Linked DNA regions of Leptothrix cholodnii SP-6. The protein of the gene in region 1 interacts with the protein of each later gene in a pairwise test. Links are inferred from orthologs where the notes say so. Each region holds a gene or a part of one and is shown on either strand. Other genes may lie near its edges. The genes, in order: odhB and lpdA.

Region 1 (11,443 bases):
CTCGATGGCCTCGACACGCTGGGCTGGGTGCCCGGCGCATTGGGGGATCACCTGACGTCGTATGCCGGCCAACTCGATCAGCTGTCCGGTCAGACCACCGCCCTGGCGTGGATCGACTCGGGCGCGACCGCCAGTTACGGCACGGTCAGCGAGCCCTGCAACCACCCGCAGAAATTCCCCGACCCGCAACTCGTGTTGCTGCACTACATGCAGGGCAGCACGCTGATCGAGGCGTACTGGAAGAGCGTGCGCTGGCCGCAGCAGGGCGTTTTCGTGGGCGAGCCCTTGGCGGCTCCGTTTGCCCGCCGCTGAGCATCGGTGCGCCTGCTTCGCGATAGTCATCTCCGTGTGCCGGTGTCATCGGGATATACCCCGTCACTTTTCAGGCGTCGCTGCAAGTTTCGCGTCGGGTCCCTGGTGATACAGTCACCCGCCTGACGAACAAGGTCCTTCCCGTCCCCTTATCTGGCAACAGTCAAGGCGGGTCGCAATCCGCCAACCGGTCAAGCCGTGTCGCGGAAGGTTTTTCAACCCATCGAGGTCCTGGATACCAGGGCAAAAGGTGAGCGCAAGATGATGCAGCAATACAGGACGAACTCGTACCTGTTCGGGGGCAACGCCCCTTACGTGGAAGAGATGTACGAGGCTTACCTCGACAACCCAGGCTCCGTTCCGGACAACTGGCGCGCCTACTTCGACGCACTCCAGCACGTTCCCGCCACCGACGGCACCGACAGCCGTGACGTGGCTCACGCCCCCGTCATCGAATCGTTCGCCCAGCGCGCCAAGTCGAATGCCTTCGCCGTCAAGGCCAGCTCGACCGATCTCGCCGTCGCGCGCAAGCAGGTTCACGTCCAGTCGCTGATCGCGGCCTACCGCAACGTCGGTGCCCGCTGGGCCGATCTCGACCCGCTCAAGCGCCAGGAGCGTCCGAAGATCCCCGAACTCGAGCCGGCGTTCTACGACCTGACCGAGTCCGACATGGACATCACGTTCAGCGCGACGAACACCTATTTCGGCAAGGCGGACATGTCGCTGCGCCAGATCCTGCAGGCTCTGCGCGAGACCTACTGCAGCACGCTCGGCGCCGAGTTCATGCACATCACCGACCAGACGCAGAAGCGCTGGTGGCAAGAGCGGCTCGAGAGCATCCGTGCCAAGCCGACCTTCAATGTCGAGCAGAAGAAGCACATCCTCGACCGCCTGACCGCGGCCGAAGGCCTGGAGCGCTTCCTCCACACCAAGTACGTCGGCCAGAAGCGCTTCTCGCTCGAAGGTGGCGAAAGCTTCATCGCCGCGATGGACGAGCTGGTGCAGCGTGCCGGCGAGAAGGGCGTGCAGGAGATCGTCATCGGCATGGCCCACCGCGGCCGCCTGAACGTGCTCGTCAACACCCTGGGCAAGATGCCCAAGGACCTGTTCGCCGAATTCGACCACACCGCGCCCGAAGACCTGCCGGCCGGCGACGTCAAGTACCACCAGGGCTTCAGCTCCGACATCTCGACCCCGGGCGGCCCGGTCCACCTGTCGCTGGCCTTCAACCCCTCGCACCTGGAAATCGTCAACCCGGTCGTCGAAGGCTCGGTGCGTGCGCGCCAGGACCGTCGCGGCGATACCATCGGCGCCCAGGTGCTGCCGGTGCTGGTGCACGGCGACTCGGCCTTCGGTGGCCAGGGCGTCAACCAGGAAACCCTGGCGCTGTCCGAGACGCGTGGTTATTCCACCGGCGGCACGGTGCACCTGATCATCAACAACCAGATCGGCTTCACCACCAGCGACCCGCGCGACCTGCGCTCGACGCTGTACTGCACCGACATCGTCAAGATGATCGATGCCCCGGTGCTGCACGTGAACGGTGACGATCCGGAAGCCGTCGTGCTGGCCACCCAGCTGGCGCTCGAGTTCCGCATGGCCTTCCGCAAGGACGTGGTCATCGACGTCATCTGCTTCCGCAAGCTCGGCCACAACGAGCAGGACACGCCGGCGCTGACCCAGCCGCTGATGTACAAGAAGATCAGTGCCCACCCCGGCACCCGTCGCCTGTACGCCGACAAGCTGGCCGCCCAGGGTCTGGGCGAGACCATCGGCGACGACATGTCCAAGGCCTATCGCGCCGCGATGGACGAAGGCCGTCACACGGTCGATCCGGTCATCAGCAACTTCAAGAGCAAGTACGCGGTCGACTGGGTTCCGTTCCTGGGCAAGAAGTGGACCGACGCGGCCGACACCGCGATTCCGCTGACCGAGTGGAAGCGTCTGGCCGAGCGCCTGACCACCATTCCCGCCAGCGTCAGCCCGCACCCGCTGGTCAAGAAGGTCTTCGACGACCGCGCCGCGATGGGCCGTGGCGAGATCAACGTCGACTGGGGCATGGGCGAGCACATGGCGTTTGCCTCGCTGGTGGCTGCCGGGTATCCGGTGCGCCTGTCGGGCGAGGACTGCGGCCGTGGCACCTTCACGCACCGCCATGCCGTGATCCATGATCAGAAGCGCGAGAAGTGGGACGAAGGCACCTACATCCCGCTGCAGCACGTCGGCGACAACCAGGCCGGTTTCACCGTCATCGACTCGATCCTGTCGGAAGAGGCGGTGCTGGGCTTCGAATACGGCTACGCCGCCGCCGAACCCAACACGCTGACGATCTGGGAAGCGCAGTTCGGCGACTTCGCCAACGGCGCGCAGGTCGTGATCGACCAGTTCATCGCCTCGGGCGAAGTCAAGTGGGGCCGCGTCAACGGCCTGACGCTGATGCTGCCGCACGGCTACGAAGGCCAGGGCCCCGAGCACAGCTCGGCACGCCTGGAGCGCTTCATGCAGCTGGCCGCCGACACCAACATGCAGATCGTGCAGCCGACCACGGCCAGCCAGATCTTCCATGTGCTGCGTCGCCAGATGGTGCGCCAGTTCCGCAAGCCGCTGGTCATCATGACGCCGAAGTCGCTGCTGCGTAACAAGGACGCCACCTCGACGCTGGTCGAGTTCACCAAGGGCGAGTTCCGCACCGTCATCGGCGAGCTCAATACCGGCATCGACGCAGCCAAGGTCAAGCGCGTGATCGCCTGTTCGGGCAAGGTCTATTACGACCTGGTCAAGAAGCGCGACGAGAAGAAGAGCAACGACGTGGCGATCATCCGCGTCGAGCAGCTCTATCCCTTCCCGCACAAGGCCTTCGCCAACGAGCTCAAGAAGTACCCGAACGCGAACGACATCGTGTGGTGCCAGGACGAGCCGCAGAACCAGGGTGCCTGGTTCTTCGTGCAGCACTACATCCACGAGAACATGCAGGACGGCCAGAAGCTCGGCTACGCCGGTCGCCCCGCATCGGCTTCGCCGGCCGTGGGTTACGCCCACCTGCACCAGGAACAGCAGAAGGCTCTGCTCGACCAGGCATTCGGCAAGCTCAAGGGCTTCGTCCTGACCAAGTGATGTAACGGGTGGTGGAGGCGGGCGCCGCGCGCCGTCTCCACCGCGTGTGTTTGACCGGCCGGGCCGGTCTGTCGACGCGCCGCACCTTCCTATCGAACAAGAGAATCCAAATGGCTATCGTTGAAGTCAAAGTCCCCCAGTTGTCCGAGTCGGTCGCAGAAGCGACGATGCTGACGTGGAAGAAGAAGCCCGGTGAAGCCGTGGCCATCGATGAGATCCTGATCGAGATCGAGACCGACAAGGTCGTGCTCGAAGTGCCCGCGCCGGCCGCCGGCGTGCTGGTCGCCCACGTGGTGGGTGACGGCGGCACGGTGGTCAGCGACCAGCTGATCGCGCAGATCGACACCGAAGGCAAGGCCGGCGCTGTCGCTGCCGCCGCTGCGGCTGCCGCCCCCGCCGCCGCTGCCGCTGCTCCGGCTGCCGCCGCCAACAAGGGCGACGTGGCTATGCCCGCCGCCGCCAAGATCCTGGCCGAGAAGGGCCTGTCGGCCACCGACGTGGCCGGCTCCGGCAAGGACGGTCGCGTGACCAAGGGTGATGCCCTGGCCGCCGGCGCCAAGCCCGCCGCCGCGCCGATCGTGGTCGCTGCAGCACCGGCCGTTGCCAAGCCGCTGCCCGCCGTTGCCGCGCCGGTCGCACAGAACCTGGGTGACCGCTCGGAACAGCGCGTGCCGATGAGCCGCCTGCGCGCCCGCGTCGCCGAGCGCCTGCTGCAGTCGCAATCGACCAACGCCATCCTGACCACGTTCAACGAAGTGAACATGGCGCCGGTGATGGAGATGCGCAAGAAGTTCCAGGACAAGTTCGAGAAGGAACACGGCGTCAAGCTCGGTTTCATGAGCTTCTTCGTCAAGGCCGCGGTCGCCGCGCTGAAGAAGTACCCGGTGCTCAACGCCTCGGTCGACGGTAACGACATCGTTTACCACGGCTACTTCGACATCGGCATCGCGGTGGGTTCGCCGCGTGGCCTGGTGGTGCCGATCATCCGCAACGCCGACCAGCTGAGCTTTGCCGACATCGAGAAGACTATCGCCGGCTTCGGCCAGAAGGCCAAGGACGGCAAGCTGTCGATGGAAGAACTGACCGGCGGCACCTTCTCGATCTCCAACGGCGGTACCTTCGGCTCGATGCTGTCGACCCCGATCATCAACCCGCCGCAGTCGGCCATCCTGGGCGTGCACGCCACCAAGGACCGCGCCGTGGTCGAGAACGGCCAGGTGGTCGTGCGTCCGATCAACTACCTCGCCATGTCGTATGACCACCGCATCATCGACGGCCGCGAAGCCGTGCTGGGCCTGGTGACGATGAAGGACGCCCTGGAAGACCCGGCGCGCCTGCTGTTCGACATCTGAGCGTCACCTGAGCCCGCGCGCCGTGCGTGCGGGCCTGCCACCGCAAGGAGACCGCCATGAGCCTGGCCGACGAACTGATGCAACTCGAGCAACTGCGCCAGCGCGGCGTGCTCAGTGATGACGAGTTCGCGGCCGCGAAGGCCCGGTTGCTCACGGCGCAGCCGATGCCTGCGCCGGCGGTGGTGGCGGTCAATCACTTTCGCCGCTCGGCCGGCGACCGCTGGGTCGCCGGTGTCTGCGGCGGGCTGGCACGCATCACCGGGGCCGAGTCCTGGGTCTGGCGCCTGGTGTTCGCGGTGCTCTTCTTCTTTGCCGGCACCGGCGTGCTGCTCTACATCCTGATGTGGATCTTCGTGCCCCTCGAGAGCGGGCCGTCGTCCCTCGTCAAACCACCCGCCTGATCGGGCGAGATAGGTCAAGAACATGTCCAAACAATTCGACGTCGTCGTGATCGGCGGCGGCCCCGGTGGCTACATCGCTGCCATCCGTGCAGCGCAGCTGGGTTTCAACGTCGCCTGCATCGACGAGTGGAAGAACGACAAGGGCGGCCCCGCTCCCGGCGGCACCTGCACCAACGTCGGCTGCATCCCGTCGAAGGCGCTGCTGCAGTCGTCCGAGCACTACGAACAGGCCGCCCACCACTTCGGTGACCACGGCATCACGCTCGACAACCTGAAGATGGATGTCGCCAAGATGGTGGGCCGCAAGGACACCGTCGTGAAGCAGAACAACGACGGCATCCTGTATCTCTTCAAGAAGAACAAGATCAGCTTCTTCCACGGCCGCGGCTCGTTCGCCAAGGCGGTCGAGGGCGGCTACGAGATCAACGTCGCCGGCGCCGCCGCCGAGACGCTGGTGGGCAAGCAGATCATCATCGCCACCGGCTCCAATGCCCGTGCGCTGCCGGGTGCCGCGTTCGACGAAGACAAGGTGCTGTCCAACGACGGCGCGCTGCGCATCGGCGCGGTGCCGGCCAAGCTGGGCGTGATCGGCTCGGGCGTGATCGGCCTGGAAATGGGCTCGGTCTGGCGTCGCCTGGGCGCTGAAGTGACCATTCTCGAAGCGCTGCCCAACTTCCTCGGCGCCGCCGACGAAGGCGTGGCCAAGGAAGCGCTCAAGGCGTTCAAGAAGCAGGGCCTGAAGTTCGAGTTCGGCGTCAAGATCTCGGCCGTCGACACCAGTGGTGCCGGCGTCACCGTGGCCTACACCGATGACAAGGGCGCCGAGCAGACGCTGGCGGTCGACAAGCTGATCGTCTCGATCGGCCGGGTCGCCAACACCATCGGCCTGAACCCCGAAGCGGTCGGCCTGGCGCTTGACGAGCGCGGCGCGATCGTGGTCGACGGCGACTGCAAGACCAACCTGCCGGGCGTGTGGGCGGTCGGTGACGTGGTGCGTGGCCCGATGCTCGCGCACAAGGCCGAGGAAGAAGGCGTGGCGGTGGCCGAGCGCATCGCCGGCCAGCACGGCCATGTGAACTTCGCGACCATCCCGTGGGTGATCTACACCTCGCCCGAGATCGCCTGGGTCGGCCGCACCGAGCAGCAGCTCAAGGCCGACGGCGTGGCGTACAAGGCGGGCCAGTTCCCCTTCGTCGCCAACGGTCGCGCGCGTGCGCTGGGTGACACCACGGGCTTCGTCAAGTTCCTGGCCGATGCCACGACCGACGAGATCCTGGGCGTGCACATCGTCGGTCCGTTCGCTTCCGAACTGATCTCCGAGGCCGTCGTGGCGATGGAGTTCAAGGCCTCGGCCGAGGACATCGCGCGCATCTGCCACGCGCACCCGTCGCTGTCGGAGGCGACCAAGGAAGCCGCGCTGGCCGTCGACAAGCGCACGCTCAACTTCTGAGCCAGGCCGTCGGTCTGATCCCGAACGGGGGCGGCGCGAGTCGCCCCTTTTTCCATTTCCTGTCCGATCAAGCGTCAGCAGCATGACCAGCGTCACCGAGCTCTATCACCAGACCCTGATCGAGCGGGGTTACCAGGCCGATCCGGCCCAGCTGCGCGCCGTCGCCGCATTGCAGCGCTGCCAGGACGAGTGGGCGGCCTACAAGTCGCGGCGCAGCAATGCGCTGACCAAGGCGCTGGTGCGCCCGCCGATCCCGCGCGGCGTCTACATGTACGGCGGGGTGGGGCGCGGCAAGAGCTTCCTGATGGATGCGTTCTTCCAGGCCGTGCCGCTGACGCGCAAGACCCGGCTGCACTTTCACGAGTTCATGCGCGAGGTGCACCGCGAGCTGCAGGACCTCAAGGGCGTGCAGAACCCGCTCGACGAGCTCGGCCGGCGCATCGCGCGGCGTTTCCGGCTGATCTGCTTCGACGAGTTCCACGTCGCCGACGTGACCGACGCGATGATCCTGCACCGGCTGCTCGACGCGCTGTTCCGCAATCGCGTCTCGATCATCACGACGTCGAACTTCCACCCAGACGGGCTCTATCCGAACGGCCTGCACCGCGACCGCATCCTGCCCGCGATCGCGCTGCTGAAGGCGCAGATGGAGGTCATCAACGTCGACAACGGCACCGACTACCGCCGCCGCACGCTCGAGCATGTGAAGCTGTACCACACGCCGTTGGGCCCGCAGGCCGATGCGGCGCTGGGCGCGGCTTTCGACGAGCTGGCCGAGGCGCGTGACGAGGAGCCGGTGCTGCAGATCGAGCAACGCAGCATCCAGGCTCGTCGCAAGGCCGGCGGCGTGGTGTGGTTCGATTTCAAGGCGCTGTGCGGCGGGCCGCGTTCTCAGAACGACTACCTCGAGCTGGCGACGCAGTTCCACACGCTGATCCTGTCGAACGTGCCGTTGATGCCACCCAAGCTGGCGTCCGAGGCACGCCGTTTCACCTGGCTGGTCGACGTGCTGTACGACCGTCGCGTCAAGCTGATCGTCTCGGCCGCGGTGCCGCCGGAAGCGCTCTACACCGAAGGCCCGCTGGCGCACGAGTTCCCGCGCACGGTCTCGCGCCTGACCGAGATGCAGTCGGCCGAATTCCTGGCGCTCGAGCGGCGCGACGTCGACACCTCGCTGACCTGATGCGAGCGCGCGCTGGCTCGGCAGGTGAGCCAGCGCGCGGGTCGGGCGTCAGGCCAGCGTGTCGACCCGCACCAGCGCCAGCGACAGGTTGTCGCCGCCGCCACGGGCGCGCTGGCGGGCCTTGCTGATCAGCATCTTGCTGGCGTCGCGCGGACGCAGCGCATGCGTGATGGTGCCCAGTTCGCGCGGGGTGAAGTAGTGCCACAGGCCGTCGCTGCACAGCAGCACCGAGTCGCCCACCTCGAGCTGGTCGTGGCGGGCCAGCGTGATCGGCGGATCCTCGTCGGCGCCCAGGCAGCCGATCAGCAGGTGGCCGTGCGGGTGGTCGTTGGCTTCTTCTTCGCGGATCTCGCCCTGCTCGATCAGGCGCTGCACCAGCGAGTGGTCGAAGGTGCGGCTCAACATCTGCGCACCCCTGAACACGTAGACCCGCGAATCGCCCGCATGGATGATGTGGCATTCGCGGCTCGGCAGCAGCAGGCTGGCGGCGATGGTGCTGTGCGGCTCCTGCTCGGAGGTGATGGCGGTCAGCTTGATCAGCAGGTGCGACTCCTCGACCAGCTTGCGCAGCAGGTCGGCGGCGTTGTCCTTGCCGGGCACGAAGCGTTCGAACAGCTGCTTGGCGATCAGCAGCACCTGATCGGCCGCCTTGCGGCCACCGCTCTTGCCGCCCATGCCGTCGGCGAGTACCGCGAGCAGACAGCCGGACACACGTGGGTGGGAGAAGATCTCGACCTGATCTTGTTGATAGAGTCGGTCGCCCCGGTCGATGCCGGTGGCGGCCGATAGCCGGTGTCCCGGTGCCTTGAGTGTCATGGACGAAAACTATAATCGCTTGTGCTGTCTCAGCATGTCGACGATGCACGAGGATGGACGACAACCTGCACTCTCCCCAGCGTCGATTGATCGAATTGCGCATTGAACACGCCGATCTCGACGACATGATCGACCGCCTCGTGCACCAGCAGCCGCTGGACGAGTTGGCGCTGCGGCGCCTGAAGAAGCGCCGACTGGCCTTGCGCGACATGATTGTCCGAATGGAAATGACGCAGAACCCGCCCGAGCCCGCATGACGCCAGTGAGCGCGCTGCGCGAAGAAGTCGCGCTGGCCTTTGCCGCGACCGGTGTGCTGGCCCGCACGGAAAAGCAGTTCCGCCCCCGCGAAGTGCAGACCCGGCTGGCCGACGCCGTCGCTCACGCGCTCGAGGAACGCAGCGTGCTCGTGGCCGAAGCCGGCACCGGTGTCGGCAAGACCTACGCCTACCTCGTGCCGCTGCTGCTGTCGGGCCTGCGCGCGCTGGTCAGCACCGCCACCAAGAGCCTGCAGGATCAGCTCTATCTGCGCGACCTGCCGCGGCTGGTGCAGCTGCTGGGCCTGCCGGTGCAGGTCGCCTTGCTGAAGGGCCGCGCGTCGTATCTGTGCCTGCACCGCCTCGACCACGCCCGCCACACCGCCGAGCTGCCCGATCGCCATTCGCTGCGGGTGCTCGCGCGCGTCGAACAATGGTCCAAGACCACCCGCAGCGGCGACCTGGCCGAACTCGAGGTGCTGGACGAACGCTCGCCGGTGATCCCGCTGGTGACCTCGAACCGCGAGAACTGCCTGGGCAGCGACTGCCCGCAGTTCCGCCAATGCCATCTCGTGCAGGCGCGCCGCGAGGCGATGCAGGCCGACATCGTGGTCGTCAATCACCACCTGTTCTTTGCCGACATGGCCCTGCGCGACACCGGCATGGCCGAGCTGCTGCCGAGCGTCGACGCGGTGGTGTTCGACGAGGCGCACCAGCTCAACGAGGCCGGCGTGCAGTTCCTCGGCCGCCACATCGGCACCGGCCAGCTGCTCGACATCGGCCGGGACCTGCTCGCCGCCGGCCTGGCCCATGCCCGCGGCCTGCAGGACTGGCAGGCCTTGGCCGGTGCCGTCGAACAGGGCGCGCGCCGCCTGCGGCTGGCCTGCGCCGGCACCTTGCGCGCGGCCGGTCGCCTGCGCTGGGACGAGCGCGGGCTGTCGGAAGACTTTGTCGCCGCGCTGACCGATGCCCGCGCGGCCTGCGTGGCGGCGTCGGACGCGCTGGGCGTGGTGGCCGACGCCGCGCCCGATCTCGCCAAGCTGCAGGAGCGCGCGCAGGCGCTGGCCGCACAACTGGCGGCGTTTCTCGGCCCGGTCGAACATGGCCACGTGCGCTGGATCGACCTGACGCTGCACCAGGCGCGGCTGGCCGAATCGCCGCTCGACATCCGCGAGACGCTGCGCGAGCAGATCGAGGGCGAGCGGCGCGCCTGGATCTTCACCTCGGCCACGCTGGGCGATGACCCGGCGCTGAGCTGGTTCACGCGCAGCGCCGGCGTCGAGGATGCCCACACGCTGCGCGCCGGCAGCCCGTTCGACTACGGGCGCAACGCGCGGCTGTTCGTGCCGGCGCGCTTCCCGCGGCCCAGCGAGGCGACGCATCCGGCCGCCGTGAGCCAGCTGGCTGCGCGCTGCGCGCAGGCGCTGGGCGGACGCTGCTTCGTCTTGACGACCACCTTGCGGGCGCTGCAGGGCATCGGCGCCGACCTGCGCGCCCGTCTGGCGACCCTGCCCGATCCGATCGACGTGCTGGTGCAGGGCGAAGCGCCCAAGCGGGCGCTGATGGCGCGCTTCCTGGCCACGCCGCGGGCGGTGCTGGTGGGCTCGCACAGCTTCTGGGAGGGCATCGACGTGCCGGGCTCGGCGCTGCAGTGCGTGCTGATCGACAAGCTGCCGTTCCCGCCGCCCAACGATCCGTTGGCCGAGGCGCGCTGCCGCAGCCTGGAGGCGCAGGGCGGCAAGCCGTTCGACGACTACTTCATCCCCGAGGCGGCGGTGGCGCTCAAGCAGGGCGCCGGGCGCCTGATCCGCAGCGAGACCGATCGCGGGCTGCTGGTGATCTGCGACACCCGCCTGCTGACGATGAACTACGGGCGCCGCCTGATGGGCGCGTTGCCACCGATGCCGCTGGTGGGCGACGAGGCCGAGGCGCTGCAGTGGCTGGCCTCGCTGGCCCGGCCTGCCGAGCCGGCCTGAGCCTGCACCTCAGCGCAGCGCGCTGCTGCCCAGGCGCTGACTCAGCCAGCGGCTCTTCGGATAGTTGTTCTGCAGCACCCGCCAGGCGTCGTCACGCAGCGGCGCCATGCCGAGCTGGTGGTAGCTGGCCGCCATCAGGTAGAGCGCCTCCTCGGCCGCGGGCACGCCGCGGAAATCCTGCACCGCCTGCTGGGCCCGGTTGGCCGACGCCACATAGGCGCCACGCTGGTAGTAGTAGCGCGCCACGTGCACTTCATGCGCCGCCAGCGCGTTGATGATGTAGTTGATGCGCAGCCGCGCATCCGGCGCATAACGCGAGTCGGGGTAGCGATCGACCAGCTGCTTGAAGCTCTGGTAGGCGTCGCGCGAGGCCTGCTGATCGCGCTCGGCCAGATCGGTCTTGACGATGCTGCCGAACAGGCCCAGGTCGTCGTTGAAGTTGATCAGCCCCTGCAGGTAATAGGCGTAGTCGGCCGCCGGGCTGGTCGGGTGCAGCTTGAGAAAGCGCTCGATGATCGCCAGCGACTGCGCCTTCTCCTGCATCTTGTAGTGCAGGAAGGCGCGTTCGAGCTGCGCCTGCTGGGC
Region 2 (11,481 bases), 1.4 Mb from region 1 along the record:
CCGGCCCGGCCCGCGGCGACGCGCTGCTGGTGACCCCCTACGCGCCCACCGGCCTGGTGACGCGCGGCACGCTCAACAACTGCGGCTCGGGCCGCACGCCCTGGGGCACCTACCTGAGCGGCGAGGAAAACTGGTTCCAGTACTACACCCGCCCGGCGGGTGACAACGCCGCGCGCGGCGACAAGAGCGTGCTGGCACTCAACCGCTACGGCCGCGCCGAAGGTGCCGCCTCGCGCCACGGCTGGGAAACCGCCGGCGCCGACAGCAAGTACGCCCGCTTCAACATCGCCAAGACCGGCGCCTCGACCGACGGCAGCGACGACTTCCGCAACGAGATGAACGGCATGGGCTACATCGTCGAAGTCGACCCGTTCGACGCCACCAGCCGCGCCAAGAAGCGCAGCGCGCTGGGCCGCTTCGCGCACGAGAGCGCGGCCTTCTCGAAGCTGGTGGTCGGCGAGCCGCTCGCCGTCTACATGGGCGACGACTCGCGCAACGAGTACATCTACAAGTACGTGTCGACGGCCGTCTGGTCGGCCGCCGACGCCAACGCCGCCGACCGCCTGGCCACGGGCGCCAAGTACCTCGACGACGGCAAGCTCTACGTCGCCCAGTTCAACGTCGACGGCACGGGCACGTGGATCGAGCTGGCGCTCGGCAACACCGCGATCGACGCCGCCGCCTACGATTTCGCCAACGCCGCCGACGTGCGCATCAACTGCCGCCTGGCCGCCGATGCGGTCGGCGCGACCAAGATGGACCGCCCCGAGTGGTGCGCCACCCACCCGACCAGCGGCGAGGTCTACTTCACGCTGACCAACAACAGCAACCGCACGCTCGCCACGGTCGACGCCGCCAACCCGCGCGTCTACTCGGACGTGCGCAACGCCGCCACCGTGCAGTCGGGCAACGTCAACGGCCACATCCTGCGCATCAAGGACGGCGCCGGCAACGCGGCGGCGATCAGCTTCACCTGGGACATCTACCTGTTCGGCGCCGAAGCGGGCGCGTCGGCCGGTTTCGTCAACCTGTCGAGCCTGACCGGCGACCAGGACTTCTCCAGCCCGGACGGCCTCTGGTTCAGCCCCAACACCGGCATCTGCTGGATCCAGACCGACGACGGTGCCTACACCGACGCCACCAACTGCATGATGCTGGCGGGCATCCCCGGCACGGTGGGCGACGGCGGCACCAAGACGCTGAACTACGGCGGCACGCCGGCCGTCAGCGTCACCACCCACGTCGGCAAGGCCCCCACCGCCGACACGCTGCGGCGCTTCCTGGTCGGCCCGAAGGACTGCGAGATCACCGGCATCTGCGAGACGCCGGACGGCAAGACGCTGTTCGTCAACATCCAGCACCCGGGTGAAGGCACGGCGCTGGCCGACGTGGTGGCCGACAACACCGCGGCCTACACCAGCCACTGGCCGGCCAACGCCGGCTACGGCGCCGGTGGTGCCACCACCGCCCGCCCGCGCTCGGCCACCATCGTGATCACCAAGAACGACGGCGGCCGCATCGGCAGCTGAGGCAGGCCCGGTTCAACCGGGCATCCGCGAGCAGCACAGCGCGCACGACAGCGCGCAGAAATCAGGGAGCACAAGAAGGACAGGGAGGGGAGGCCCGGGCTGGCACAGGCAGTCCGGGCCTCCCCGTTTCTGCCTTCGCCGATTCAGTTCAACACCCAGTGCGGCACGCCCTGCGCCTGCAGGAACGCCTCGGCCTGCGCGCCCTGCAGCAGCGCCAGCGTGCTGAGCAGGCCGGCCTCGGTGCAGGTCGGCGCCGCCACCGTGACCGAACGCGGCGTGCCCGGCACCGGCCAGCCGGTGCGCGGATCGAGCACGTGGCCGTAGCGCACGCCGTCCTTGAGCAGAAAGCGGCGGGCGTCGCCGCTGGTGGCCAGCGCGCCGCCGTGCAGCAGCACGATCGCCGGCACGCGTGACGCCGACGGCCGATCCGGTGGCTCGATGCCGACCTGCCAGGGTCGCGGCTGGCCGGCCGCATCCAGGCGCGGCCCGCTGACGATCAGGTCGCCGCCGAAGTTCACCAGCACCGGCAGCCCGGTCTGCGCACGCAGCAGGCCGAGCGTGCGGTCGACCGCGTATTCCTTGCCGATGCCGCCCAGGTCGATCTGCATGCCCGGCGCCAGCGTCAGCCACGGCCGCTGCCACTGGAGGCGCGGCCAGCCGACCTGCCCGAGCAAGGCCGTCACCTGCGCCGGGTCGGGCAGGCGGTCGGAGCCGTCGAAGCGCCAGGCCGCCCGCAACACGCCGCTGGTGATGTCGAACAGCCCGCCGCTGAGCGCGTGGCAATGGGCGGCAAAGTCGAGCAGGTCGGCGGTTTCGGCATCGACCTCGACCGCCTCGCCGGCGCTCGCATGCAGGCGCGCCAGCACGCTGTCGTCGCGGTAGCGGCTGAACTTGTGCTCGATGCGCTGCGCCTCACCGTGCGCGATCTCGCCGAGCCGGCGCGCCAGGGCCGCGTCGCCGCCTTGCAGCAGCAGTTCGCAGGGGCTGGCCATCGCCGCGAAGGCGACGCGCCAGCCGTCGGCGGTCGGCTCGACGAGCGGTGCGACCGACACGCCGGACGGCACCCGGCCGGGCTCAGAAACGGATGCCACCGGCACCTGCGGCCGTCGGCTCCGGCGCGTTGGCGGGCCGCGGCGCCTCGATCGCCGCGGGCTGGGCCGTGCGCGGCGCGATCAGCGGCCGGGCCGCCGGCTGGCGATAGCTGCCCGGCAGCATCGACTGGCGCGGGTAGCCGGCCGCATCGAGCATCGCCGTCCACTCGTCGGCGCTGTAGCCGACCAGGCGCTGCGAGCCCAGCCGCAGGATCGGCAGGTCGGTGGTCTGCTCGATGCGGCGCAGCTCGCCGACATCGTCGGGCGTGGGTACGCTGCGTTCGACCAGCGGCACGCCGCGCTGGCGCAGCAGCTGGCGGGCGGTGTCGCACGGCGCGCAGGCCGGCGCGGTGTAGAGCGTGACCGGATACCGCGCCATCACCTGGCGCAGCACGAACGGCAGCTCGGCCGCGCCGTCGGCGCCGCCGGCGCCCGCACGCAAGGGCTGGGTGCGGCTGCTGGCCGCAGCCGGGACGCGGTCGGTGTAGGTGACCGATCCGTCCGGCGCCACCACCTTGTACTGCGCCACCGCAGCGCCGGCACCGCCGATCAGCAGCAGGCCGACCAGCCCACCGAAACGCCGCTTCGGGGCAGTCGGACGAACAGGATTTGCAGCCATCAGAAGTCTCCTCGCCGCACCGCGGCAAGGCCGCCACGGTGATTGCCGGGGATGCTATCAGCCCGTCCGGCGGGCGCTAGCATGCACGCGCCCACCCTCACACCCGAACCCGAACCCCATGTCCGCACCCGACTTCATCCAGCCGCTCGACCACGGCATCACGGTGATCGACACCGGTTTCCACCGCCCGAACTTCGACGCCGCCTACCTGCTGATCAGCGACGGCCGCGCCGCCTTCATCGACACCGGCCACAACGCCGGCGTGCCACGCCTGCTGGCCGCACTCGCGTTCCACGGCCTGGGGGTTGAGGCGGTCGACTGGGTCATCCCGACCCACGTGCACCTCGACCACGCCGGCGGCGCCGGCCTGCTGATGCAGCAGCTGCCGAACGCCCGCGCGCTGATCCACCCGCGCGGCGCCCGCCACCTGATCAACCCGGTCGCGCTGATCAAGGGCGCGCAGGCGGTCTACGGCGCCGAGGAAGTGGCGCGCACCTACGGCGAGATCCAGCCGATCCCGGCCGAACGCGTGCTCGAGAGCCACGACGAGATGACGGTGCAGCTCGGCAGCCGCCCGCTGCGCCTGATCGACAGCCCCGGCCACGCCCGCCACCACCACTGCATCTGGGACGCCACCAGCCGCGGCTGGTTCACCGGCGACACCTTCGGCATCAGCTACCGCGAGTTCGACGGCCCGCAGGGCCCGGACAGCGCCTACATCCTGCCCAGCAGCACGCCGGTGCAGTTCGACCCGCAGGCGATGCGCGCGTCGATCGAGCGCATGCTGCAGACCGAGCCGCAGTGGATCTACCCGACCCACTACGGCCGGCTCGGCAACGTACCCGACCTGGCGGCGCAGCTGTTCGACCAGCTCGAAGTGCTGGAGCACTACGCGCTGGCCTGGGCCCGCGCCAACCCCGGCGCCACCGATGCGCAACGCGAGGCCGCCATGATCGAGCTGATGCGCAACATCCTGCTCACCGCTGCCAATCGGGCCGGATCGATGCTGCCGCTGCTGCTGGCCGAGGCCCTGCTGGAAACCGACATCAGGCTCAACGGCCAGGGCCTGGCGATCTGGCTGGCCAGCCAGCCCACGGCAGACACGCCAGCCGTGCCATGAAAAAAGCCCGCGGTCCGGTCGGACGGCGGGCTTGTCGAACGAGGCGACCGGGCCCGAGCCCGGTCGACCGCCGTTCAGTGCGCGATCACTTGCGCGATGACCTTCACGATCACTTGCGCGTCGGCGGCAGGTCGGTGCAGCTGCCGTGCGCCACTTCCGCGGCCATGCCGATGCTCTCGCCGAGCGTCGGGTGCGGGTGGATGGTCTTGCCGATGTCGACCGCGTCGGCGCCCATCTCGATCGCCAGCGCGATCTCGCCGATCATGTCGCCCGCATGCGTGCCGACCATGCCGCCGCCAAGGATCTTGCCGTGGCCGTGGGCCTCGGGCGAATCGTCGAACAGCAGCTTGGTCACGCCCTCGTCGCGGCCGTTGGCGATGGCGCGGCCCGACGCCGTCCACGGGAACAGGCCCTTCTTGACCTTGATGCCCTGCGCCTTGGCCTGATCTTCGGTCAGGCCCACCCACGCCACTTCAGGGTCGGTGTAGGCCACGCTCGGGATCACGCGGGCGTTGAAGGCGGCCGAGGCCAGCTCCTGGTTGCCCTGCAGCGTGCCGGCGATGACCTCGGCGGCCACATGCGCCTCGTGCACCGCCTTGTGGGCGAGCATGGGCTGGCCGACGATGTCGCCGATGGCGAAGATGTGCGGCACGTTGGTGCGCATCTGGATGTCGACGTTGATGAAGCCGCGATCGGTCACAGCCACGCCGGCCTTGTCGGCGCCGATCTTCTTGCCGTTGGGCGAGCGGCCCACGGCTTGAAGCACCAGGTCGTACAGGCCTTCGGTCTTGGTGCCGTCCAAGCCCTCGAACTGCACCTTGATGCCTTCGGGCGTGGCAACGGCTCCGACCGTCTTGGTCTTCAACATGATGTTGTCGAAGCGGTGCGCGTTCATCTTCTGCCAGATCTTGACCAGGTCGCGGTCGGCGCCCTGCATCAGGCCGTCGAGCATCTCGACCACGTCCAGGCGTGCGCCCAGCGTCGAATACACCGTGCCCATTTCGAGGCCGATGATGCCGCCACCGACGATCAACATCTTCTTGGGCACGCCCTGGAGTGCGAGCGCCCCGGTCGAGTCGACGATGCGGTCGTCCGCCGGGAAGAATGGCAGCTTCACCGACTGCGAACCCGCGGCGATGATGGCGTGCTTGAACTTCACGACCTTGCTCGCGCCGGCCCGCTCGGTGCCGGTGCCGGCGGTTTCTTCGACCTGCACGTGGTACGGATCGAGGAAGGTGCCCACGCCGCGCACGGTCGTGACCTTGCGCATCTTGGCCATCGCGGCCAGGCCGCCGGTCAGCTTGCCGATGACCTTTTCCTTGTGGCCACGCAGCTTGTCGACGTTGACGCTCGGCGCGCCGAAGTCGACGCCCAGGTCGCCCAGGTGGCTGACCTCGTCCATGACGGCGGCCACGTGCAGCAGCGCCTTCGACGGGATGCAACCGACGTTCAGGCAGACGCCGCCGAGCGTCGCGTAACGCTCGACGATCACGACCTTGAGGCCCAGATCGGCTGCGCGGAACGCCGCCGAATAGCCGCCGGGGCCGGCGCCGAGCACGAGCAGGTCGCACTCGACATCGGCCGCGCCGCTGTAGCTGCCGGCCGGGCCGGCCGCCACGGCAACCGGTGCCGGTGCGGCCACCGGAGCAGCCGCGGCCGGTGCCGGAGCAGGCGCAGCAGCCGGCGCCGCAGCGCCTGCGGCTTCCAGCGTCAGCAGCACGTCGCCCTGGTTGATCTTGTCACCGAGCTTGACGCGCAGTTCCTTGATCACGCCGGCGTGCGAGCTGGGGATCTCCATCGAGGCCTTGTCGGACTCGACGGTGATCAGGCTCTGCTCGGCCTTCACCGTGTCGCCGGGCTTGACCAGCAGCTCGATGATCGCCACGTCCTTGAAGTCGCCGATGTCCGGCACTTGCACTTCGATCAATGCCATGTCTGGTGCTCCTTGTGATCAGAGCACGATGCGGCGGAAGTCCGCCAGCAGCGATGCGAAGTAGACGTTGAAGCGGGCCGCAGCCGCGCCGTCGATGACGCGGTGATCCCACGACAGCGACAGCGGCAGCATCAGGCGCGGCTGGAAGGCCTTGCCGTCCCACTTGGGCTCGATGGCGCTCTTGCACACGCCCATGATGGCCACTTCCGGCGCATTGATGATGGGCGTGAAATAGCGCCCGCCGATGCCGCCGAGCGAGCTGATGCTGAAGCAGCCGCCGCTCATCTCGGCGGGGCCGAGCTTGCCGTCGCGGGCCTTCTTGGCCAGCTCGCCCATCTCGGTGCTGATCTGGAAGATGCCCTTCTTGTCGGCATCCTTGATCACCGGGACCATCAGGCCGTTGGGCGTATCGGCCGCGAAGCCGATGTGGAAGTAGTTCTTGAGCACCAGCGTGTCGCCGTCGAGCGAGGCGTTGAACTCGGGGAACTTCTTCAGCGCCGCGACCGCCGCCTTGATCATGAAGGCCAGCATCGTGACCTTGACGCCGGACTTCTCGTTTTCCTTGTTGGTGGCAACGCGGAAGGCTTCGAGATCGGTGATGTCCGCGTCGTCATGGTTCGTGACGTGCGGAATGATCACCCAGTTGCGGTGCAGGTTGGCGCCCGAGATCTTCTTGATGCGCGAGAGGTCCTTGCGCTCGACCGGGCCGAACTTGGCGAAATCGACCTTGGGCCAGGCCAGCAGGCCCGGGAAGGCCTCGCCACCACCGGCCGCAGCCGGTGCGGGCGCCTTGGCCTTCTGCGCCGCGGTCTGCGCGGTGCCGGCCATCACGCCCTTGACGAAGCCTTGCACGTCGACCTCGGTGATGCGGCCCTTGGGGCCGGAGCCCTTGACCTCGGCCAGCGGCACGCCCAGTTCGCGGGCGAACTTGCGGATGCTGGGCGATGCGTGCGGCAGCGACAGGTTCAGCACGGTGGGATCGTGGGCCGGCACGCTGGCCGCGGCAGGCGCTGCCACCACGGCAGCCGCCGCAGCGACAGGTGCGGCTGCAGGCGCGGCAGCAGCGGCAGGCGCCGGGGCAGCCGCAGCCGGTGCGGCACCGGCCGCGCCTTCGATGATCGCGACCAGCGAACCCTTGCTGACCTTGTCGCCGAGCTTGACCTTGAGTTCCTTGATCACGCCGGCATGCGACGACGGGATCTCCATCGAGGCCTTGTCGCTCTCGACCGTGATCAGGCTCTGCTCGGCCTTGACGGTGTCACCCGGCTTGACCAGCAGCTCGATCACCGCGACCGAGTCGAAATCACCGATGTCGGGCACGAAGATCTCGATCGGGCCGGCCGCAGCCGCAGCGGGTGCCGCCACCGGCGCGGCCGCCGGAGCAGCCGGGGCCGGTGCAGGCACCGCAGCCGCTGCGGCAGGTGCCGGAGCCGGCGCGGCGGCACCGGCCACCTCGAGCGTCAGCACCACGGTGCCTTCGTTGATCTTGTCGCCCAGGGCGACCTTGAGGTCCTTGACCACGCCGGCGTGCGAGCTGGGGATCTCCATCGAGGCCTTGTCGCTCTCGACGGTGAGCAGGCTCTGCTCGGCCTTGACGGTGTCACCCGGCTTGACCAGCAGTTCGATGATCGCGACGTCCTTGAAATCCCCGATGTCGGGGACCTTCACTTCAATCAATGCCATGTTGTTGTCTCCGGAACGGCTCAGGCGTACAGCGGGTTGATCTTGTCGGCCTTGATGCCGTACTTGGCGATCGCCTCGGCCACCACGGTGGTCGGCACGGCGCCTTCGTCGGCCAGCGCGCGCAGGGCGGCCACGACGATGTAATGGCGGTTGATCTCGAAGTGCTCGCGCAGCTTGCTGCGGAAGTCACTGCGGCCGAAGCCGTCGGTGCCCAGCACCTTGAAGCTGCGCCCGCGCGGGATGAAGGCGCGGATCTGGTCGGCGTAGTTCTTCATGTAGTCGGTCGAAGCCACGACCGGGCCGATGTGCGGCTGCAGCTGTTGCGCCACGAACGGCACCTTGGGGGTGGCGGTCGGGTGCAGCAGGTTGAAGCGCTCGGCGTCCTGGCCGTCGCGGGCCAGTTCGTTGAAGCTCGGGCAGCTCCAGACGTTGGCAGCCACGCCCCAGTCCTGCGCCAGCAGCTGCCGGGCGAACTGCGACTCGCGCAGGATCGTGCCCGAGCCCAGCAGGTTGACGCGCGGTGCGCCGGCTGCGCCCTGGCCTTCTTCGAGCAGGTACATGCCCTTGATGATCTGCTCCTCGGTGCCCGCCTTCAGGCCGGGCATCGGGTAGTTCTCGTTGAGCAGGGTCAGGTAGTAGAAGACGTTTTCCTGCTTCTCGACCATGCGCTTCAAACCGTGCTGCATGATCACGCCGACCTCGTGCGCGAAGGTCGGGTCGTAGCTGATGCAGTTCGGGATCGTGCCGGCCAGGATGTGGCTATGGCCGTCCTCGTGCTGCAGGCCTTCGCCGTTGAGCGTGGTGCGCCCCGACGTGCCGCCGAGCAGGAAGCCGCGCGCCTGCATGTCGCCGGCCGCCCAGGCCAGGTCGCCGATGCGCTGGAAGCCGAACATCGAGTAGTACACGTAGAACGGGATCATGATCCGGTTGCTCGTACTGTACGAGGTGGCCGCGGCGATCCAGCTGCTCATGCCGCCGGCTTCGTTGATGCCTTCCTGCAGGATCTGGCCGGCCTTGTCCTCGCGGTAGTACATCACCTGGTCCTTGTCGACCGGGGTGTAGTTCTGACCAGCGGGGTTGTAGATGCCGACCTGGCGGAACAGGCCTTCCATGCCGAAGGTGCGGGCCTCGTCGACCAGGATCGGCACCACGCGCGGGCCGATCGCCTGGTCACGCAGCAGCTGCGTCAGGAAGCGCACGTAGGCCTGGGTGGTGGAGATCTCGCGGCCTTCGGCGGTCGGCTCGAGCACGGCCTTGAAGGTTTCCAGCGACGGCACGGTGAAGCTCTCGTCGGCCTTGGCGCGGCGCTTGGGCAGGTAGCCGCCCAGGGCCTTGCGGCGCTCGTGCAGGTAGCGCATTTCCGGCGTGTCGTCGGCCGGCTTGTAGAACGGCAGCTTGGGCAGCTCGCTGTCGGGGATGGGGATGTTGAAGCGGTCGCGGAAGGCCTTGATGTCCTCGTCGATCAGCTTCTTGGTCTGGTGGACGGTGTTCTTGCCCTCGCCGACCTTGCCCATGCCGAAGCCCTTGACGGTCTTGATCAGCAGCACCGTCGGCTGGCCCTTGTGGTTGACCGCCTTGTGGTACGCCGCGTAGACCTTCTGCGGATCGTGGCCACCGCGCTTGAGGTTCCAGATGTCGTCGTCGGACATCTTGGCCACCATCTCCAGCGTGCGCGGGTCGCGACCGAAGAAGTGCTTGCGCACGTAGGCGCCGTCGTTGGCCTTGAAGGACTGGTAGTCGCCGTCGAGCGTCTCCATCATCAGCTTGCGCAGCGCGCCGTCCTTGTCGCGCGCCAGCAGCGCGTCCCAGCCCGAACCCCACAGCAGCTTGATGACGTTCCAGCCCGAGCCGCGGAACTCGCCTTCGAGCTCCTGGACGATCTTGCTGTTGCCGCGCACCGGGCCGTCCAGGCGCTGCAGGTTGCAGTTGATGACGAAGATCAGGTTGTCGAGGTTCTCGCGTGCGGCCAGGCCGATCGCGCCGAGCGATTCGGGTTCGTCCATCTCGCCGTCGCCGCAGAAGACCCAGACCTTGCGGTTCTCGGTGTTGGCGATGCCGCGCGCGTGCAGGTACTTCAGGAAACGCGCCTGGTAGATCGCCATCAAGGGGCCCAGGCCCATCGAGACGGTCGGGAACTGCCAGAACTCGGGCATCAGCTTCGGGTGCGGGTAGCTCGACAGGCCCTTGCCGTCGACTTCCTGGCGGAAGTTGAGCAGCTGCTCTTCGGTCAGGCGGCCTTCCATGTAGGCGCGGGCGTAGACACCGGGCGACACGTGGCCCTGGATGTAGAGGCAGTCGCCGCCGTGGTTCTCGTTCTCGGCGTGCCAGAAGTGGTTGAAGCCGGCGCCGAACATGTGCGCCAGCGACGCGAACGAGCCGATGTGGCCGCCCAGGTCGCCACCGTCCTCGGGGTTGTGGCGGTTCGCCTTGACCACCATCGCCATCGCGTTCCAGCGCATGTAGGCGCGCAGGCGCTCCTCGATCTCGATGTTGCCGGGGCAACGCTCTTCCTGGTCGGTCGGGATGGTGTTGACGTAGGCCGTGTTGGCCGAGAACGGCACGTCGATGCCGGCCTGGCGGGCCTGGTCGATCAGCTGCTCGAGCAGGAAGTGGGCGCGCTCACCCCCCTCGGCACCGATGACGGCGGACAGTGCGTCCATCCATTCGCGGGTTTCCTGGGTGTCGGGATCGTTGGTTGCCGCTGCGGGCTGGTTCTGGGGCACTGCAGACATGGTGTCTCCTGGAGCTGCTTGTCACGGACCCGCTACGCGCGGGATCGCCACCCCTTCCGGGGCGTGGCCGCGCAGTGTTGCACAACCCGATTCAAATTTCAAATCGTGCGCATCACTTTCATAATATGAAATTACAAAGAACGATCGTGCGTCCCGACGGGGTCGCACGGCACGTCCGCAGAGCGTCGCGCAGTCGCCACGGATAATCCATCCATGGATACCAGTTCTCAGACAAAACGCTTGCACCAAGCGGCTCGCAGCCGACCCCAGCGGCTGTTCTGGACGTGGTGGCGACGCCTGTCACCGTCACGTCAGGATCGCGTGGCTACTTTGGCGCCGCTGCTGTCGGTGCTGCTGTTCCTGGCCGCGATCGTCGCGGCGTTCTGGTACTTGCGCAATGAGGAAGTCGAGCGGGAAGTCGAGTCGGTCAAGCGCGACGCCGAACTGGTGCAGCAGCAGATCCGCCTGCGCCTGATCGAGAACCAGGAACAGCTGGTGCGCATCGCGCGCGAGGTCATGACACGCGCCACCGACCGCGACGAATTCCTGTCGCAGAGCGCGAGCCTGGTGCGCAGCCGCCCGGAGATCGTCGGCATCAGCTGGCTCGGCTCGACCCAGCAGGTGGTGGCGCGCCACGTGGCGCCCGACCTCGCGGCGGCGATGCCGCGCCTGGCCATGCCCACCACCAATCAGACCGGCGAGCTCGGCAAGCCGCAGGCCACCCAGGTGGCGTTCGACGACGCCCGCGAGCTGCGCCTGCCGGTCTACTCGCGG

Evidence for each region.
Region 2: the proteins of odhB (region 1) and lpdA interact in binary tests that used the Escherichia coli proteins (3 or more experiments, as listed by UniProt). The link is inferred for Leptothrix cholodnii SP-6 from one-to-one orthologs.

The regions. Positions count from the first base shown.
Region 1 is NC_010524.1:3,166,679-3,178,121, reverse strand. The notes cover bases 2,813-5,657. They hold odhB (2-oxoglutarate dehydrogenase complex dihydrolipoyllysine-residue succinyltransferase), read left to right. Parts: upstream 2,813-3,536; coding sequence 3,537-4,778; downstream 4,779-5,657. Other genes in these bases: lpdA (dihydrolipoyl dehydrogenase), read left to right, coding at 5,202-5,657; LCHO_RS14425 (PspC domain-containing protein), read left to right, coding at 4,835-5,179; LCHO_RS14435 (2-oxoglutarate dehydrogenase E1 component), read left to right, coding at 2,813-3,426. Outside these bases: LCHO_RS14440 (TIGR03790 family protein), read left to right, coding at 1-312; more of LCHO_RS14435, read left to right, coding at 574-2,812; more of lpdA, read left to right, coding at 5,658-6,629; cell division protein ZapE, read left to right, coding at 6,712-7,812; LCHO_RS14410 (PP2C family protein-serine/threonine phosphatase), read right to left, coding at 7,861-8,628; LCHO_RS14405 (YdcH family protein), read left to right, coding at 8,682-8,885; LCHO_RS14400 (DNA repair helicase YoaA), read left to right, coding at 8,882-10,858; LCHO_RS14395 (outer membrane protein assembly factor BamD), read right to left, coding at 10,868-11,443. UniProt on the Escherichia coli protein: E2 component of the 2-oxoglutarate dehydrogenase (OGDH) complex which catalyzes the second step in the conversion of 2-oxoglutarate to succinyl-CoA and CO(2).
Region 2 is NC_010524.1:1,751,435-1,762,915, reverse strand. The notes cover bases 3,881-6,763. They hold lpdA (dihydrolipoyl dehydrogenase), read right to left. Parts: upstream 6,293-6,763; coding sequence 4,469-6,292; downstream 3,881-4,468. Other genes in these bases: aceF (dihydrolipoyllysine-residue acetyltransferase), read right to left, coding at 6,311-6,763; LCHO_RS08220 (MBL fold metallo-hydrolase), read left to right, coding at 3,881-4,359. Also shown: LCHO_RS08235 (PhoX family protein), read left to right, coding at 1-1,529; LCHO_RS08230 (FAD:protein FMN transferase), read right to left, coding at 1,673-2,620; LCHO_RS08225 (glutaredoxin family protein), read right to left, coding at 2,604-3,239; more of LCHO_RS08220, read left to right, coding at 3,358-3,880; more of aceF, read right to left, coding at 6,764-7,975; aceE (pyruvate dehydrogenase (acetyl-transferring), homodimeric type), read right to left, coding at 7,996-10,707; LCHO_RS08200 (PAS domain S-box protein), read left to right, coding at 10,921-11,481. UniProt on the Escherichia coli protein: Lipoamide dehydrogenase is a component of the glycine cleavage system as well as of the alpha-ketoacid dehydrogenase complexes.